One region of the Hominisplanchenecus murintestinalis genome, then DNA from elsewhere that is predicted to be linked to it. Evidence: riboswitches for the same ligand, from Rfam matches in the RefSeq annotation. Region 1 holds a riboswitch; the other holds the start of a gene.
The links. Region 1 has a riboswitch for ZMP and ZTP ahead of NFR99_RS02145 (formate--tetrahydrofolate ligase). Riboswitches for the same ligand answer to the same signal wherever they lie in the genome.
Positions count from the first base shown of each region.

Region 1 (5,094 bases):
ATATGGTTCTTATGCAGATTCTTTGGCGGAAGAAGGCTTTGACATTTCCGAACTGGTGGATGAGGCATTGGAAAGCAGCGATGTGCCGGATACCTCTGCTTATGGGGTATGGGTTCCGAGTATTCCGGTTTTGGTTGAAAATGTCTTAGATGCAGTGAATTGTGCGGAGTGGCTGACAGGATTGCTGCTGGATGGTATTGTCGGTGGCGTTGGCGCAGTTCTGGGCTTTGTTCCTCAGATGCTGGTGCTGTTTATTCTGTTGGCGTTTTTGGAAGCGTGCGGCTATATGTCCAGGATTGCATTTGTGCTTGACAGGGTGTTCCGCAAGTTCGGTTTGTCAGGTAAGTCTTTTATCCCGATGCTGATTGGAACAGGGTGCGGCGTTCCTGGCGTCATGGCTTCCAGAACGATTGAAAATGAGCGTGACCGACGGATGACGATTATGACGACTACATTTATCCCGTGCGGGGCAAAGCTTCCGATTATCGCCCTTATTGCGGCAGCTCTGTTCGGCGGCGCATGGTGGGTAGCGCCCAGCGCGTACTTTGTGGGAATTGCGGCAGTAATTATTTCAGGTATCATGCTGAAAAAGACGAGAATGTTTGCAGGCGATCCGGCGCCGTTTGTTATGGAGCTTCCGGCATATCACTGGCCGACAGCAGGAAATGTATTACGTTCCATGTGGGAGCGGGCAAGTTCATTTATCAAAAAAGCAGGAACAATTATTCTTCTTTCATCTATTCTTATATGGGCAGGTTCTGTTTTCGGATTTGTGGACGGTGCATTTGTATTTGATCCGGATATGGAGCTTGAGAGTAGTATTTTAGGTATCATTGGGGGCGCAATCTGCTGGATTTTTGCACCGCTTGGATTTGGAAGTATTAAAGCGGCGATTGCTACCATTATGGGACTGGTTGCAAAGGAAGAGGTTGTGGGCGTGTTTGGCGTGTTAGACTTTGAGGGAATGACTCAGCTTGCCGGATATTCATTCCTGATATTTAATCTTCTGTGTGCGCCCTGCTTTGCGGCAATCGGCGCTATTAAGCGGGAGATGAATAGTGCAAAGTGGACATGGTTTGCTGTCGGATACCAATGCGGGTTCGCTTATGCAGTTTCCCTGGCAGTTTACCAGTTTGGAATGCTTTTTATGGGAGAGGGAAATCCAGTGGGAGTAATAGCAGCTCTGGCAGTTGTGATATTTATGCTGTTTATGCTGTTTCGTCCCTATAGTGAAGCAAAGACGCTCAGCGCGAAAAAGGCACGTTCTGTTGCGTGATGGCAAAGGAGGGGAAAATGTTATCCTGGATTATGGGAAATTTGGCTACAATTCTTATCAGCGCCGTTCTCGTTTTGGCGGTGTGTCTCATCATTGTAAAGATGGTGAAGGACAGAAAGCAGGGGAAATCCTCCTGTGGATGTGACTGCGGGAGCTGCGGTGCGTGCTGCCACGGAAAGAAAGAAATATAAAAAGTACAGTTCAGCTATATATGGCATCTTCTAATGAGAAAGCCCGCACTGGAAAATGGCAGGGAAGTCAAATTAAGAAGCAATAGATAGCTGAGCTGCTTTTTTGCTAGTGGTTAGCTGATGCTAACCAAAAGGAGGTCATGTATGAGTGTTGTTATTGTCGGAGGGAATGAGTGCATGGAAAGGAAATATAAAGATTTGTGCCGGGAATATGGATGCAGTGTAAAAGTTTTTACAAGAATGAAGGATGGGTTGAAAAGAAAGATTGGAAATCCAGACCTGCTGGTGTTGTTTACAAATACTACATGCCATAAGATGGTACGTTGTGCTTTGGATGGGACAAAAGGGAAGGAAACTGTAATTGCACGTTCCCATTCCAGTTCTATGGCGGCATTAAAAAAGATTTTAAAGGAACACGCATAATCATTTTGGGGAAGGGAAAAATAGAAGAAAAGATTTGAGTGTCTGAATGGAGGAGAATATGTCAGAAGAAATGATTATACAGCACTGCGCACCTACTCTGGCAGGAATGAAAACAGGGAATCTTTTTACCTGTCCTTATCAGGCAAAGAAGGAGCTGCAAAAAGAGATCAGGCATCTGAACCGTCTGCTGGCCTCCAGGGGAATCCGTGTGCTGCCGATCAAATATTATGAGCAGAAGGTATTGATTTACCTGTACCGCCCAAGCTATTTAAAGCGGGATTTTTCGAATAGAGACACGGTTTCTCTGTTGGGGGATTATGGATATGATGCAGGGAAGCCGGAACGCTGTTTAGTCCGTCTGATGGAACGGCTTAGAGAGAACAGGGAGTTTCCACATGAAATCGGTTTATTCCTAGGGTATCCGCCGGAGGATGTGAGAGGCTTTATCGAAAACAGGGCGGGAAACTGCAAATGTACAGGGTATTGGAAAGTATATGGAGATGAAGAGGGAGCAAAACGTTTATTTGGTAAATATAAAAAATGCACGGATATTTATTATAGTAATTGGGTCAGGGGAGAGGGAATGGAGCGGCTTGCAGTAGCTGTTTAGAGGGGGGATTTTCAGGAATTTATTCCCGTGGGCAGCGAGCCGGATGACTGCTTGCAGCGGGGAATTTGGTTTATAGAAAACCGGCGATAGAACGATAAAAAGAAAGGACAGGTAGAAGTATGGGGAAAATTGCAGTTGTATATTGGAGTGGGACAGGAAACACAGAGGAGATGGCAAACGCTGTTCTGGAAGGAGCGAGGCAAAAGGGCGCGGATGCGGCGCTATATACGCCGGACAGCTTTGATGCCTCCATGATAGAGGAGCAAGATGCCATCGCATTTGGCTGTCCTTCTATGGGATGCGAGGAGCTGGAGGATACAGAATTTGAGCCTATGTTTTCATCCTGCCGTGAAAAACTTGGAGGAAAGAAAGTGGCTCTCTTTGGCTCATACGGATGGGGCGATGGAGAATGGATGCGGGACTGGGAGGAAACCTGCCGGGAAGCGGGAGCGGTACTTGTATGCGAGAGTGTAATCTGCAATGAGGCTCCGGACGATGAAGCGGCGGATGCATGCAGGGCGCTGGGGGAAGTGCTGGCGGGGCAGTAATAATTCCTTGACAAATCCGCCTTTCAGGTGTATATTAAGAAGCATAAAGAAAAGGTTTTGATTACTGACGGATAGTTGTGGAGTACCACAAGGAAATCAAAATTATATGTGGGTCGACCGTCTGGGCAGCATTCGAGATTTTAGAGTGCTGCTTTTTATGTATCAGAACCTGGTAGAGTAGACGTTATACGTAAAGTGTCACAGAAGAGGGAGACTTTCTGTGAACGAAGGTTCGCCGCGTTATAATGTTGCTTCCGCTACTGCGTAAACTGTGGATATTTTTGTCCATTAACTTTGCGCGGCATTTTTTTGCCCAAAAACAGTAAAATCCCGCTGGGAATGCGGAAAATGAAAGGAGATTTTTATCATGGGTTACAAATCAGACATCGAAATCGCACAGGAGACAACGATGTCTCCAATTACTGAAATCGCTGCAAAAGCCGGCATCGATGAGAAGTATTTGGAGCAGTACGGAAAGTACAAAGCAAAAATCGACTATAATCTGCTGAAAGAGTCTGACAAGGCTGACGGCAAGCTGATCCTGGTTACGGCAATTAATCCGACGCCTGCAGGAGAGGGCAAGACAACAACGACCGTGGGTCTGGCAGACGGTATGCAGAAACTTGGAAAGAATGTTATGGTAGCGCTCCGTGAGCCGTCCCTGGGACCTGTATTTGGCGTGAAAGGCGGCGCAGCAGGCGGCGGTTATGCACAGGTAGTTCCAATGGAGGATATTAATCTTCATTTTACCGGTGATTTCCATGCAATCGGCGCAGCAAATAACCTGCTGGCAGCTATGATTGATAACCATATTTTCCAGGGAAATGACCTGAACATTGACCCGAGAAAAATTACCTGGAGAAGATGTGTGGATATGAATGACCGCCAGCTGCGTAATGTAGTGGACGGACTGGGCGGCAGGACAAACGGTACGCCAAGGGAAGATGGTTACGATATCACGGTAGCATCTGAAATTATGGCAGTTCTTTGTCTGGCAAGCGATATTACAGATTTGAAAAAGAGGCTTTCCAGAATCATTATCGGATACACATATGGCAAACCGTCAGAGCAGAAGCCGGTTACTGCCGGTGATTTACATGCAGAGGGCGCTATGACAGCTCTTCTGAAAGATGCATTGAAACCAAACCTGGTGCAGACCCTGGAGCACGTTCCGGCAATCGTACACGGCGGCCCGTTTGCAAATATTGCACACGGATGTAACTCCGTGACAGCAACGAGGATGGCTATGAAGCTGGCTGATTATACCATCACAGAAGCAGGATTCGGCGCAGATTTGGGAGCTGAGAAATTCCTGGATATCAAGTGCCGCATGGCAGGGCTGAAACCGAATGCAGTCGTTATCGTAGCTACTGTACGTGCACTGAAGTACAATGGCGGCGTGGCAAAAGCCGACCTGAATAATGAGAACCTGGAGGCGCTGGAGAAAGGACTTCCAAACCTTCTGAAACACGTAAGCAATATCAAGAACGTATATAAACTGCCATGTGTAGTTGCTATCAATGCATTCCCGACAGATACAAAGGCAGAGTTGGATCTGGTTGAGGCGAAGTGTAAAGAGCTTGGTGTAAATGTAGCGTTGTCTGAAGTATGGGCAAAAGGCGGCGAGGGCGGAAAGGCTCTGGCAGAGAAAGTTCTGGAACTGGTAGAGCAGCCAAACGATTTCACATTCTCTTATGAGCTGGAAGGCAGCATTGAGGATAAGCTGAATGCTATCGTTCAGAAGATTTACGGCGGCAAGAGAGTTGTCCTGACAGCAAATGCCCAGAAACAGGCAAAACAGTTAGAGGATCTTGGATTTGGAAACTGTCCAATCTGTGTGGCAAAGACACAGTACAGCCTGACAGACGACCAGACAAAACTGGGCGCTCCGACTGATTTTGAGGTAACTGTGCGTAACCTGAAGATTTCTGCAGGCGCAGGATTTATTGTAGCGCTGACCGGAGAAATCATGACGATGCCAGGACTGCCGAAGGTTCCGGCTGCTGAGAAGATTGATGTAGACGAGAGTGGTAAAATTACAGGCCT
Region 1 covers NZ_CALPCM010000003.1:53,561-58,654, forward strand. Annotated here, with positions in the region: gene feoB (ferrous iron transporter B) at 1-1,276, shown strand, start outside; gene NFR99_RS02125 (FeoB-associated Cys-rich membrane protein) at 1,294-1,467, shown strand; gene NFR99_RS02130 (DUF2325 domain-containing protein) at 1,612-1,890, shown strand; gene NFR99_RS02135 (DUF3793 family protein) at 1,949-2,500, shown strand; gene NFR99_RS02140 (flavodoxin) at 2,620-3,048, shown strand; ZMP/ZTP riboswitch at 3,099-3,182, shown strand; THF riboswitch at 3,220-3,310, shown strand; gene NFR99_RS02145 (formate--tetrahydrofolate ligase) at 3,416-5,094, shown strand, end outside.

Region 2 (5,094 bases), on a different contig from region 1:
AAGCCAGTTATCTGCTTTCTGTCCTGCCAGGCGTGTACAATGCACCCTGGATTGCTGCCCTGCGCCGATGCCGATGGCCTGTCCGTCCTTTACAAAACATACGGAATTTGACTGCGTATATTTCAGGGTAATCAGGGCAATTTTCATATCGCGTACGGCTTCTGCCGGAAGTTCTTTATTCTCTGTCACGATATTCGAGAGCAGCTCATCATTGATTGGAAGCTCCTGCCGTCCCTGCTCAAAGGTAATCCCAAACACTTCCTTATGCTCAATCGGGTCTGGCCGATAGTTTTCGTCAATCTGGATAACGTTATAGTTCCCATTTTTCTTCTGCGCCAGGATTTCCAGCGCTTCTTCTGTGTAGCCCGGAGCTATCACGCCATCTGATACCTCCCGCTTAATCAGGCTTGCCGTATCCTTATCGCACACATCAGACAGCGCCACAAAATCGCCAAAGGAGGACATTCTGTCTGCGCCTCTCGCCCTGGCATAAGCACATGCCAGCGGGGATAACTCTCCCATATCATCTACCCAGTAAATCTTTGCTAAAGTTTCCGTCAGAGGCAGGCCGATTGCCGCTCCTGCCGGAGAAACATGCTTAAAGGAAGTTGCTGCCGGAAGCCCTGTGGCTTCTTTCAACTCGCGCACCAGCTGCCAGCCGTTAAAGGCATCCAAAAAATTAATGTACCCCGGTTTTCCCATCAATACCTTAATCGGCAGCTCATTTCCGTTTCCCATGTAAATCCTGGACGGTTTCTGGTTCGGATTACATCCGTATTTTAACTGCAGTTCTTTCATAGCACTTTCCTCCTACTGATTTTTATTTACGATTCTTGTTTCATAATTTCCGGTAGCGATGTCAATATACCGCACAAACAGGGATACCTTATTCTCCGCATTCAAGCTGTTCCAGAGCATTTCCGTAAACGCATCCATGTCGTCCGGAATCTCCACAAGCTTCGGCTCACCCTCAAAGCTGGGAAGCGGATTTCCGTCGCACATGTATGTGTGGATAAAATGTCCTTCACCGTTCACAGGAGCTTCATAGGCAAACGTATAACGGTGGCAGGAATCCGGGTTGCCGTTGCTGCTCTTCAGGATAGACATAGCATAATTGTAACCGCCGCCTTCCAGATGCATAATTCCTGAAATCCTGGGAGTGTAGTTCGGTGCGTCCGGCTCAAACTCCCTCGTCCGGAGACACTGCTCAAACGTCAGCTGCTTGTCCATGCCTTCGTAAATCGTATCCGTCTGGTCGCCGTTAGTTACAATCGTTTTATTTCCCAGAACACGCACCGGCGCGTAAATGATAAGGCTCGGGTCTGTCAGCTTCGACGGATCAAATGCCTGGGTACGGATGCCATCCCCGTCCTCCACGAACACCCGGTTGCGGCTATTCTCGCTTCTTCCCATAATAAAATAGGCAGTAACTGCTTTCGTACCATCCGCCGATTTACCGATTACGATCCCTCTTCCCGGGTAAGCATTCCCCTTTAACTCCAGCTCCAGTGACATTTTTTCCATAGATTTTCCCCTTTCTTGATAAAAGTATAATCAAAAAACCGCCTGAGGACCCTTGCATCGTTCAAGTGGTCGCCCAGGCGGTCGGCATCATCTTCACACTGTACTCCCTGTAGGTGCTCCTACGAATCCGCCAGTCGTACAGCTTACGCTCATCTTACACTATTTTCCTGCACATTGCAAGGCAAAACTTTACATCGCGTCAGACTATTTTTTTTACTACAGGTATCCATACTTCATATTGTGCATTTTGCGGGTCAGGATTTAAATAAACTTCTACATCGGCGGCATTGCCATACTCGTAACCTGAAGTTGGCAGCCATTCTGTCACAATGCGCTGTTCCAATTCCTGAATAGACTGGTTTGTACCCTGACCGGAGAATACCGCCCAGGTAGCTGCCGGCACAAGATATTCTTCCAGATCCTCCTGTGGTTGTGAAGTAGCTACGGCAATATAATATCTCCACTGCTCCGCATCGTTACAGATGCTGACACCAAGCACACCCATAGGCGGTGTATCCATCATGCCAGCCAATCTCTGTAATGTTCCGTTTTCAGATATTTCCTGCCATTTTTGGGGAATAACTGTAAAGTTCTTTTCAATCTCCTTATACAGCGGTACGGATACTCCTACGATACGGAACGCTTCTTTTGTTTCAATCCGATAATTCATTTCTTCCACTCCTTTGACTGTGATTTTAAATGTAAGAGGCGGGAAAGATTTTACAGATATGCCCTCGCTTTTTACAGCAGACGGCGCAATTCCATGAACAGACTGAAAAGCTCTGTTAAATGAAGTAGGGGAATTGTAACCATACTTACCTGCAACATCAATGATTTTCATACTATTCCCCTGCAAATCTACAGCAGCAAGTGACATTCTTCTTCTACGGATATATTCAGACAAAGGAATACCTGCCATGTAAGCAAACATTCTCTGAAAGTGATAGGACGAGCAGCAGGCAATACGTCCAAGCTGCCCATAATCAATTTCATCTGTCAAATGTTCTTCGATATAACCGATTGCATCATTTAATCTTTCAATCCATTCCATGATATAAGTCCTCCCGATGAATTCCAGTATATAATATTACTTTTATTTTTTCCTCTTAATTTCTGCACAAAAAAGAGAGGTTATATATCCTTTTGCTATTTTAGAGTTTATAAAATATAATCCCTAAAAATGCTATTTATCTTTCATTCTCCAGCTGCAATACATATAATACACTACCTTCCTTTTCTCTCACCGTCCACCGTTTCAGAAGTTTTATAAAATCACATTTTTTCAGGCAGCGCTGCAAAATGCCTTCTTCTGTAGTATAGATTGCCATAATACCTCCCACCGCCAGCATTCCCGGCGCCTTATGAAGAAATCTTTCATACAATTCCATAATTTCTCCCTTGCTCTTCGTTCCGGTAACTGTGGGCATATTTGTAATAATCTCATCAAACAAATATTTGTGATGAAAATCAAAGAAATCACGGGTAATAAAATTAATGTCAACTTCCGCCGCTTCTGCATTTACACGCGCTTTCTCAATTGCATTCGCATAGATATCGACACCGTACATATATCCCGCCTTCAGCACCCGAGCGCGCTCAATCAGCATAGTTCCTACGCCGCAGAATGGGTCAAGTACCTGAGCTCCTTCTTTCAGATAGGGTTTCAGCAGAGCCGTCACCAGTGCTGCGTTTGCCGGATGGATAGACGCAGACAATACCTGCTTTCGATAGGAAAACCTTTTATCTTTTAATGTATAAAGTTTCAGCAAGGGCAGAAATCCCCCGTCTTTGCGCTGAAGAATGCGCAGTTCCATTTCATAATCCGAAACTGAATTCATAAATTTCCGGCCGGAAGCCTTCTCGAAAGCTTGGGAAAATTTTTTAATAAATGCTGTCTTTTCATTTCTCTCCATATTCCCGCGCACCTCTGCCCGGAAATAAAAAGTCCCTTCTCCCTTATGGCAGCTCTCCAAAAACGGCAAAAGCCCCGACTTTGCCAGCACATCTGCCGCTTCTGACGGATTCTCCGAGAGAAGTGCAGCTCCCCGAATGGGAAAAAGCATTTCTGTCCAGGTGCGGATATGAAAAAGCCCCTCTACATCCTGCGTCCGCACCCGGACGCCTCCGGCAAAGAGTGCCGTATGTTCTTCCTTTAGCTGCTCCCTAGTGATTTCCCTGTATGCCCGGTTGGTGAGCAGAATCACATCCGTTTCCCGCATCACTCCGGTAAACACATGTCCTTCCTCCCTTTCATACCCGGCAAGGAGCACACGCAGTCCGGCCAGTTCTTCACGCACATGTTTCTCCGTCTCCTCCGAAACCAAGTTCTCCATTAGAAAATCCCTGCGCTTTTGCAGTTCCTGAAGGTATGGCCGGCAGTCATATGACGCCATCGCCTTTACATAAGACGGACGGACAAAAAACTGCTGCTCCGCCTGGTATCCCTGCCACAAAACCGGAAGCATATCCTCACATTCCATTTCCCCTAAGATTAATGCGGCATTTTTTCTCACCTTTGCATCCTTGTGCCGCAGTAGTTCTCCTATCTTAGAGTAATCCCCGGCTAAGAGATATGCAAAAGCGCGTTTTCCATTTTCACTCTTAATTTCCTTTTTTAACGCTGCCAGATTTGCCCGCATATCCTCATCCCGGCAGATATTTTCATACAGTTCTTTTATCATCTATTTTCCATTCTCCTGAATATACTTTGCCACATCATGTTTAAAGGCCTCCCATTCATCCTCATAATCTACGAAATATTTTGGGCATTCCTTCCCTGTGACATCATAGTGCCGGATGATATCATCCATCCCCAAATCAAATTTCCCACACAGAAACGCCACCAGCTCCACCAGCGACTGATACGTAGCATCCTCAAACTTTCCTGTCTCATCCGGATGGCAGCATTCAATCGAAACACTGTCATGATTCCGGCTATTGGACGCATATGCCACTTCCGCGGTGGGCACACACTGGATAATCTCTCCTTCCAGCCCTACGATGAAATTGCTGCTCACCTTCGTCTCCTGTGTATCTTTCAGATTTTCGAAATAATCCCTGTTATTCTGCGCCGTACTGCCCGGATTTGCCGTATAGTGGACAACCACGCTCCGTATCTGATCGGCAGGCGTCCCCGGCCGGGAATACTCATTCACTGTCAAAAGCTGTACGTCCAGCTCCGGTCTTTCCACCTGCCTGGTAGGATTTCCGATATCATATTCTCCGTAATTCCGCCTCGCCACAGGCATCGAGCTTCCTCCCCGAAACCAGAAAATAGCTGCCGCTATCACTGTCACTGCTGCAATTCCTCCGCCAACCGCTGCCACGCGTTTGGCAATCTGCCTTTTTCTCTCTTCCTTTGTCATGCGCTTTCTCCGTCTTCCTCTCCTGCGCGCAGTTTCGTCTGTTCTGTATCTCTCCTCGCTCATCTGCCGTCCATCCTTATATTTTGCAAAAACTCACCCTGCCCAAAGGCCGGATAGCTATGAAGAAAGAGCCCCGCTTTGCGGAACTCTTCTCTCTATTCACACAGACAGCAAACCAAGTCCATGATCTCAGGGCTGCTGCGAA
Region 2 covers NZ_CALPCM010000005.1:38,519-43,612, reverse strand. Annotated here, with positions in the region: gene NFR99_RS03380 (phosphoribosylaminoimidazolecarboxamide formyltransferase) at 1-798, opposite strand, end outside; gene NFR99_RS03375 (IMP cyclohydrolase) at 811-1,524, opposite strand; ZMP/ZTP riboswitch at 1,589-1,672, opposite strand; gene NFR99_RS03370 (AraC family transcriptional regulator) at 1,724-2,575, opposite strand; gene NFR99_RS03365 (methyltransferase) at 2,712-4,205, opposite strand; gene NFR99_RS03360 (peptidoglycan recognition protein family protein) at 4,206-4,952, opposite strand.
Region 2: another riboswitch for ZMP and ZTP. It lies ahead of NFR99_RS03375 (IMP cyclohydrolase); the one in region 1 lies ahead of NFR99_RS02145 (formate--tetrahydrofolate ligase).